DNA from 2 places in the Streptomyces sp. NPDC055815 genome. Region 2 is predicted to be linked to the other one. Evidence: riboswitches for the same ligand, from Rfam matches in the RefSeq annotation. Region 2 holds a riboswitch; the other holds the start of a gene.
What was found. Region 2 has a riboswitch for cyclic di-AMP ahead of ACWGN5_RS01375 (LysM peptidoglycan-binding domain-containing protein). Riboswitches for the same ligand answer to the same signal wherever they lie in the genome.

Region 1 (4,206 bases), on a different contig from region 2:
GTGAGGAAGCCGGCCGCGAGCCCGTAGTACGGGACGGCCGAGAGCCCGGCCTGCTCGACGGTCTCCAGGAGCGGGCCCTCGTAGGTGTCGCGGGAGACCAGGTTGTAGTGCGGCTGGAGGGCGACGTAGCGGCTGAGGCCCTCGGCCTCGGCGAAGTCGAGGGAGGCGCGCAGCCGCTCCGGGGAGATGTTGGAGGCGGCGACGGCCCGCACCTTGCCGTCCTTCACCAGCTGGTCGAGGGCGGTGACGATCTCCTCGACGGGGACGGATTCGTCGTCGAAGTGCGTGTAGTAGAGGTCGATGTGGTCGGTGCCGAGGCGGCGCAGGGACTCCTCCGCGCCGGACTTGATGGTGGTGGCGGAGAGGCCCTTGAACCGGGGGTGGGCGCCGACCTTGGTGGCGACGACGATGTCGGAGCGGTTGCCGCGGGAGGCGAGCCAGCGGCCGATGACGGTCTCGGACTCGCCGCCCTCGTTGCCGTCGGCCCACGCGGAGTAGACGTCGGCGGAGTCGACGAAGTTGCCGCCGGCGGCGGCGTAGGCGTCGAGGACGGCGAAGGACTGGGCCTCGTCGGCGGTCCAGCCGAAGACGTTGCCGCCCAGGGCCACGGGGAAGACGTGCAGGTCGGAGCTGCCCAGCGGGCGGAGGGAGGTCATGTTTCGATCAACCGTCCGCGCCGCCGGGCCTATTCCGGATCCGCTCAGAGGCTGAGGCCCTTGGAGCGGAGCCAGGCCGCCGGGTCGATGCCGTCGCCGCCCGCGGTGTGGACCTCCATGTGGAGGTGGGCGCCGGTGACGTTGCCGGTGGCGCCGACGCGGCCGATGGTCTCGCCGGTGGACACGGTCTGGCCGGCGCTGACCAGCATGGAGGAGAGGTGGCAGTACCAGACCTCGGTGCCGTCCTCCAGCTCCAGGACGATCCGGTAGCCGTAGGAGCCGGACCAGCCGGCGGACTTGACGGTGGCGCCGTGGACCGCCTTGAGCGGGGTGCCCGTGGGGGCGGCGAAGTCGAGGCCGGTGTGGTAGCCGGAGGACCACATCGAGCCGGACTGCATGTAGGTGGCGGTGAGGGTGTACGAGGAGACCGGCAGCGAGTAGCTGGCGGCGAGCTGGGCGAGGCGCTCGGCCTCGGCGGCCGCCTCGGCCTTCGCCCTGGCTTCCGCCTCCGCCTTGGCCTTGGCTTCCGCCTCGGCCTTCGCCTTGGCGTCGGCGGCGGCCTTCTCCGCGGCGGCTTCCTTGGCGGCGGCCTCCGCGGCGGCCTTCTCGGCCGCCGCCTTCTCGGCCGCGGCGAGCTCGGCGGCGTCGGCGGAGGCCTGCTGCTGCTCGGCCTGCTGGAGGATGCGGGCGCGCAGGGCCTCGCCCGCGGCGGGGGCGGTCTGCTCGGTGCGCTCGTCGGCCGCGTTGGTGTACGTGGCGGAGGTGAGCGGGTTCGGGTTGGCGCGGGCCTCGGTGACGGGCTCGCTGTCCTCCTCGGGGAGGAGGTCGCCGACGCCGGGGAGGTCGTGGGCGTCCGGCAGGTTCAGGTCGGGGAGGTCCGGCAGCGATATGGCCACCGGGGGCTTCTCCTGCGCGGTGGCGAGGCCGCCCGCGCCGACGGCGGCGATCACGCCGACGCCGAGGACGGTGGAGGAGCGGGCGAAGTTGGAGCGCTGCTTGACGACCCGGTGCCGGCCGCCGGAGCGGCTCTCCGCGCGGAGGGATCCCTCGGTGGGGTTCCACTCGGTGTCCGGGGCTGCGGGACCCGCACCGCCACCGAAGGCGTCGAAGGGGGCTTCGGGTGCGGGGGTGTTGGACGCCACGGGGGCGCGCTCCTTTCCTTCCGTCTCGCCTACCGGGTTAGCTGACGGGTTCGGAGCAGGAAGGTCTCCTACGGGCTCGCTCGCACGAGTGCGAAGGGGCCCGATTCACCCCAAGTGGTGGTTCCCCGGTTCCTTTTCAGGATTCGGCGCGTGCGCACGGTGCCGCCTCTTGCGACGGCTGGGACGACCGCGCTGCGTTATCGAACGTTAATAGACAGGGGGTCCCGATTCCAAGCTGTTCCTCTTGATCATTCATTGAATTGAGAGGTAATCGCCCGACTTGACCCCCCTTCAGCGAAGGACCGCCAAACACTCGCGATCTGACGTTATGTCAATTGTTATCGCAGTGACACCCTTCGACTACGCCTGGTGACCGGACCCGCCCGGCGGCACCACCGGCATCGTCCGGCGCCGCTCGGGCTGCCCCGTCGCCGGCCGGCTCACCGCGAGCAGCGCCATGTCGTCGGTCGACCCGCCGCCCGTGTGGAGCCGTACGTCGTCCACGAGCGCGTCGAGCAGCTCCTCGGGTCCCGGGAAGATCCGCCCGGCGAGCCGCGCCGCCGGATCGTAGAAGACGCCCACCGCGTTCCGCGCCTCCGAGAGGCCGTCCGTGTAGAAGAGCAGTGTCGCGCCCGCCGGGAACGGCCGCGCCTCGGCCCGGTCCGGCCACGCCGCCAGCTCCCCCATGCCGAGCGGCAGGGCCGCCTCGCCCGGTTCCAGCGGATCCACGCGCCCGTCCGCGTACAGCATCAGCGGCGGCGGGTGCCCGCGGTTGACGACCCGTACGAAACCCTCGAAGGTCCCGCCCCCGTCGCCGCGCGGGATCTCGGCCAGGACGGCCGTCGTGAACCCCTCGAAGGCGTCGAGCCCGTCCCGCCGGGTGCCCTCCCGGGTCAGGGCGCGTTCGAGGCGCTGCGCCACGCCCTCCAGGTTCCGCTCCTGCTCCGCCGCCTCCCGGAAGGCGCCGATGACGACCGCGACGGCCTCGACCGCGTCCATCCCCTTGCCCCGGACGTCCCCGACCACGAGCCGCACCCCGTGCGGGGTGTCCTGGACGGCGAACAGGTCACCGCCGATGAACGCGTCGGCCTGCGCCGCCTCGTACCGCGCCGCGCACTGCAGCCCGCCGATCCGCTCGGCGGGCATCGGCAGCACCGCCTTCTGCGCCGTCTCCGCGATGACCCGCGCCGACGCGAGCCGCTCGCCGCTGCGGCGCACCACCCGGTTGATGAGGAGCGCGAGCGCCGAGACGGTCACGACGGTCAGGGTCTCGGTGAGGGCGGGGATCTCGTCGTCGGTGCCGTTGTAGATGTGCAGCCCGATGGAGGCGAGGACGGCGCCGATCCCGGTGAGCAGGGTGATCAGGGTGGAGAAGAAGGGCGCGGCGATCAGCGGGGCGGCGGAGAAGAGCGGCGACGCCGTGTACGCGGGCGGGGTCGACAGGTCGAAGACGACACCGCCCACGATGACCAGCGGGGGCAGCGCCCGGATGAACCGCCGTGCGCCGCCGTACGCGGGACGGCCCCCGCCGCCCCGCCGCCCTCCGCCCGCCGCTCCTAGGGGGTGCCCCACCTGTGCTCTCCTGCCCGGTCCGACCGGCCGCGGTCCGCACCGCGCCCTCCCAGGGTGGCCGCCGCCGGACGGGGCGGCGACTCCCGTGGGGCCAGGTGGCGTACGGGGCGGGCCAGGGTCAGCCGGAGGGCACCTCCTCCGCCCCGCCCCCGTACGGGATCAGCCGGAGGACGCCTGGCCCGGGACCGGACCCGCCGCCTCCTCCGCCAGCCGCCCGCCCCGGGCGAGCAGCGCCATCGCCGCCGCACACCCCAGGCCGACCGCGCACAGCACCAGCCACGGCGCCGCCGACCAGCCGGTGACGTCGAGGAGCGCGCCCGTGCCCAGGTTCCCGAGGGTGATCCCGACCCCGCACACGGTGTTGTAGAGCCCGTAGTGGGTGGCCACCCAGCGCCCCCGGGACAGGGCGACGACGGTGTCCATCTCGTACGGGTAGAGCACCGCGTTCGCGACGGCCAGGACCGCCGCGCACAGCAGCAGCCCCGGCAGGCCGCGTCCCAGGACGGCCGGCACCAGGAACGCCCCGCCCATCAGGGCGAGCCCGAGCACGAGGCACCGCTCCCGGCTGAGGCGGCGCCGGCACCAGGCCGTGATCCGCAGCTGCCCGGCGAGCGCGACGAGCGCCGACACCGCGAACAGCGCCGTCGTCGCACCCGTACCGCCCGCCGCGAGCGGCAGCGCCAGATAGACCTGGAAGGACAGCACGTACGAGCCGGTCATGGCGAGCGAGAAGAGCCAGAACGTCCGGTGCGCGAGGACGGTACGGAACTGCCCGCGCTCCCCCTTCCCGTCGGCAGGACCGGACGCGGCCCGTACGGGCAGATGCCGGAGCTGTA
Region 2 (4,206 bases):
TGCTCCGGGAGACCCGGGTGGGGGAGCGGGATCTCGCCGCCGTGGAGGAGCGGGAGCACGCCGAGCTCGAACACCGCGCTCAGCGTTACCGGGGCAGCCGGCCGTCCGTGCCCCTCGAAGGGCGGACGGTCGTCGTGGTCGACGACGGGCTGGCCACCGGGGCCACGGCGCTGGCGGCCTGCCGGGTGGTACGGGCCAGGGGCGCGGCCCGGATCGTTCTCGCGGTCCCGGTGGCGCCGCGTGGCTGGACGGCCCGCCTCGGTGGCGAGGCCGACGAGACGGTCAGCGTGCACGCGCCGGAGCTGTTCTTCGCGATCGGGCAGTTCTACCGGGACTTCTCGCAGACTCCGGACGCCGAGGTCATCGCCTGCCTGGACCGGAACAGGGCCGAGCGGGACCCTGTCGTACGGGACACGGACGTCCGGATCCCGGTCGGCGGGGTCACCCTGAGTGGGCGCCTCGCGGTGCCCGAGGACGCGGGCGGCATCGTCCTCTTCGCGCACGGCAGCGGCAGCAGCCGCCACAGCCCGCGGAACCGGGCCGTCGCCGCGGCGCTCAACCGGGCGGGCCTGGGGACGCTGCTCTTCGACCTGCTGACCGAGTCGGAGGCGACCGACCGGGCGCATGTCTTCGACACCCCGCTCCTCGCCGGGCGGCTCGCGGGGGCCACGGAATGGCTGGCCGCGCGGCCCGAGAGCACGGGACTGCCGTTCGGGTACTTCGGCGCGAGCACGGGCGCGGCCGCCGCGCTGTGGGCGGCGGGCGATCCCGCGTCCCCGGTGAGCGCCGTCGTCTCACGCGGTGGTCGGCCGGACCTCGCGGCCGAGCACCTGGCCCGGGTGCGCGCCCCGACGCTCCTGGTGGTGGGCGGTGCGGACGCGCTGGTCCTGGACCTCAACCGGCGGGCCCTGGCGCTGCTGCGCTGTGAGAACCGGCTCTCCGTCGTGGGCGGCGCCGGCCACCTCTTCGAGGAGCCGGGTGCCCTGGAGGAGGTGGCGGACCTCGCCACCTCCTGGTTCCAGGAGCACTTCCGGCGGAAGGTCAGTACGCCGAGTTGACGTTGTCGATGGAGCCGTAGCGGTCGGCCGCGTAGTTGCAGGCGGCGGTGATGTTGGCGACCGGGTCGAACAGGTCCATGGACGTGCCGGGCACGTGGTAGGCGAGGAAGGTCGGCTCGATGACCTGGAGCAGGCCCTTCGAGGGGGTGCCGGCGACGGCGTTGGAGTCCCACAGGTTGATGGCCTGGGGGTTTCCGGAGGACTCGCGCATGACGTTGCGGTAGATCCCGTCGTAGGAGCCGGGGATGCCGTGCTGGCCCATGATGGCGAGCGACTCCCGGATCCAGCCGTCGAGGTTGTCGGCGTAGTTCGTGGCGGCGACCGGGGCGGCCTTGGCGACGGCCGGGGTGGCCGCAGCGGCGGCGGCGCCCCTACCGGTGGCGACGGCGGGGGTGGCCGACGGGCGCTTGGTGGTGGCGGACTTCTTGGCCTTCGCCTGCGAGGGAGCGGTCTTCGCGGAATCCCGACGAATCGTCAGTTCGAGTCCGGGGCGAATGAGTGACGGATTGTCACCCACGACGCTCTTGTTGGCACGGTAAAGGCTCTTCCAGCCGCCCTGAATTCCCTTCTTGTGGGCGATCAGGGAAAGCGAGTCGCCGCTCACGACGGTGTAGGTGTGTGCGGCGGCCGGGGCGGCGGGAGCCTTGGCGGCGACCGGTGCGGCGGGGGCCTTGAACGTCTGGGTGGCGATCTGCGGAGCGCCGGACGCGGGCGCCGCGCCGGCGACGGCCGGGGCGATCAGCGGCAGGGTCAGGGCGGCGCCACCGGTGCCGACCAGGGCGAGACCGCGGGAGACGTGGCCGCGGCGGGGGCGGCGGTGCTTACCGTGAGCAGGCATGACGGTGTCCTCTCCGGCGCCTGCGGGGTGAGCTGTCGGGTTCGGACGGGAGATGTCCGGCCGCGCGCACGCGGCTTCACCCCGAGCCGTTCCGGATTCCGGACCGGCGTATTCGTGGGTCCCCCGCTCCTGCCGTCGGGTGAAAAGGGAGGTTTATCGAGCGGTGGCAGGATTGGGCGTTCCGCTCGAATGGAGGTGACCGTAGGCCAGTAATGCGACGGATAACAAGAGGAGTGGATGGCGCGGGGCGGGAAATGGATCAATTAATTGAGGGAATTCAAGATCGACGCCGTCCGCGGGGTGTCGAACTTCCTTGCCGGGCAAGGGGTGGGGGAGGGTGCCGCCGAATGCTCGGGCCGAATGAGTGAGTCGCATCACCCGGAGTGTAATGTCCGAATTTGGGGTGTAATTCCGTGGTGGGTAATTAGGGGGCGAAATCCCCGCGATGGGCCATTCGGGTGGGCGACGCTCCGAGCGGGAGCAAAAGTCGCAAAAGCGACATTCGTCTTGAAAGATGGAGGGAGTCGACCCCAGGAGCCACCCAGATGCCGCCTTCCACCTCCCTGCTCAGACCCCACACCCCGGACACGCTCGACACCCTCGACCGCGAGGCCGCCGCCCTCTTCGAGAGCGCCACCTGGCAGCGGATCGTCACGGACCTGACCGTCCCCGAGCCGTCACCTCCGGCGGTGGAGGGCTGGCGGGAGCTGCTCAGCGTGCCGGTGGACCGGCTCGTGGCCGACGCGCTCGCCGCGCTGCCCCCGGCGCTGCCCGCCGAGCGTCGCCTTCCCGGGCGTCTCGGCGCCGTGCTGCCGGACCGGCTCCATGCCTGGCGCCGCATCGGTCAGGCCGAACTGCGCCCCTCGGTCCACCTCGGCTACGCGCGCCTCGTGCTGACGGAGTGGGGCTGGCAGAACGCCCCGTACAAGCTGCGGGACGTACGCGGCGCACGCTGTGTCTGCGGTGCCCTGCTCGCCGCCCACCGGCTCGGCTACGGCAGTGCGGACACCATGCACGAGGCGGCCGCCTGGACCATGACCGAGCTGCGGTCGCGCGGATGGCAGGGACTGATCGGGCCGTGGAACCGGGCCCCCGGCCGTACGGCCGCCGATGCGGTGGCCCTCCTCGACGCCACGATCCGCCGCGCCGCGCACGCCGGCCGCTGACGGCGCGTGTGCCGGGCGGCGACCTTCCGGCCGCCGCCCCGCACGCGCGCGAGTGATCAGCCGCTGACGCTCGCGGCTCCGGTCTCGATGTGTCCGGTGTACCGGCGCGACCAGGTTCCGTCGATGTCGGCGAGGATCGTGAAGTCGTACCAGCCGCCGTTGTACGCCACCGCGTTGAAGAAGTCCTCGCGGCTGGAGTTCGCCGGCACCGTGTACGTCCATGGGCCGTCGGAGCGGTAGGCGTTCGAGCGGATCGTGAAGGTGACGGGACCGGCCGAGGTGTTCGTCATCTTGAACCACAGGGCCGTCTTGCCCGTCCCGGCCTCGGGCGCGAACCGGGCGGCCACCTCGACGGCCTTGCCGGCCTTGGAGGCGTCCCCGATGAACCGGCGCAGGAAGCGGTTCGGGCCCATCATCGAGATGTCGTACTTCCCGGACCCCGAGCCGAGGCCGATGTTGAAGTAGTCCGTGGCGGTGTCGCCGGGATCGACGGTGTACTGCCAGGCGGCGGTGTCCCGGTACTGGTGCGGATGGATCGAGAAGTGCGCCGACCGCTTCGCCTCCGAGCCCTGGTTGGTCATCGAGAACCAGGCCAGGATCTTGCCCGCGGCGCCGAACTCGAAGCGGTCGAGGTTGCCGTTCACCTGGTACGGCAGGGCGCGCGCCGGACGGGTGCCGGACTCCTGCGCGGGCAGCGCGTTGTTCTGGGGTGCCGGGTTCGGCAGCGGGCCGCAGGTGGCCTGCCCGATCACCTTCGCCGTCGACGGGAGGCCCGCGGGCACTCCGTACACCGGGTTGGCGAAGTCGAAGACGCCGGTCAGGTCACCCGTGACCTTCCGCCGCCACGCGCTGATGTGGGGACAGGTGGCCGGGGTGCCGAGCGCCGCCGTCCAGGTCTCCATGAAACGCAGCACCGAGGTGTGGTCGAAGACCTCCGAGCTCACCCAGCCACCCCGGGTCCACGGGGACATGACAATCATCGGGACGCGGAAGCCCAGGCCGATCGGCACGCCGTCGAGGTACTCGCCCGCGGTCCCCGGAGGGGCGACCGGCGGCGGGACGTGGTCGAAGAAGCCGTCGTTCTCGTCGTAGTTGAGGAACAGCACCGTCGAGTCGAACACCTCGGCGTTCGCGGCCAGCGCGC

Region 1: another riboswitch for cyclic di-AMP. It lies ahead of ACWGN5_RS40050 (M23 family metallopeptidase); the one in region 2 lies ahead of ACWGN5_RS01375 (LysM peptidoglycan-binding domain-containing protein).

The regions. Positions count from the first base shown of each region.
Region 1 covers NZ_JBSHDU010000125.1:11,769-15,974, reverse strand. The annotation lists partial or broken gene ACWGN5_RS40055 (aldo/keto reductase) at 1-656, opposite strand, end outside; gene ACWGN5_RS40050 (M23 family metallopeptidase) at 701-1,798, opposite strand; cyclic di-AMP (ydaO/yuaA leader) riboswitch at 1,810-1,957, opposite strand; gene ACWGN5_RS40045 (PP2C family protein-serine/threonine phosphatase) at 2,159-3,370, opposite strand; gene ACWGN5_RS40040 (MFS transporter) at 3,530-4,206, opposite strand, start outside.
Region 2 covers NZ_JBSHDU010000001.1:254,669-258,874, reverse strand. The annotation lists gene ACWGN5_RS01380 (phosphoribosyltransferase family protein) at 1-1,058, shown strand, start outside; gene ACWGN5_RS01375 (LysM peptidoglycan-binding domain-containing protein) at 1,042-1,896, opposite strand; cyclic di-AMP (ydaO/yuaA leader) riboswitch at 1,901-2,057, opposite strand; gene ACWGN5_RS01370 (DUF6197 family protein) at 2,442-3,062, shown strand; gene ACWGN5_RS01365 (phosphocholine-specific phospholipase C) at 3,119-4,206, opposite strand, start outside.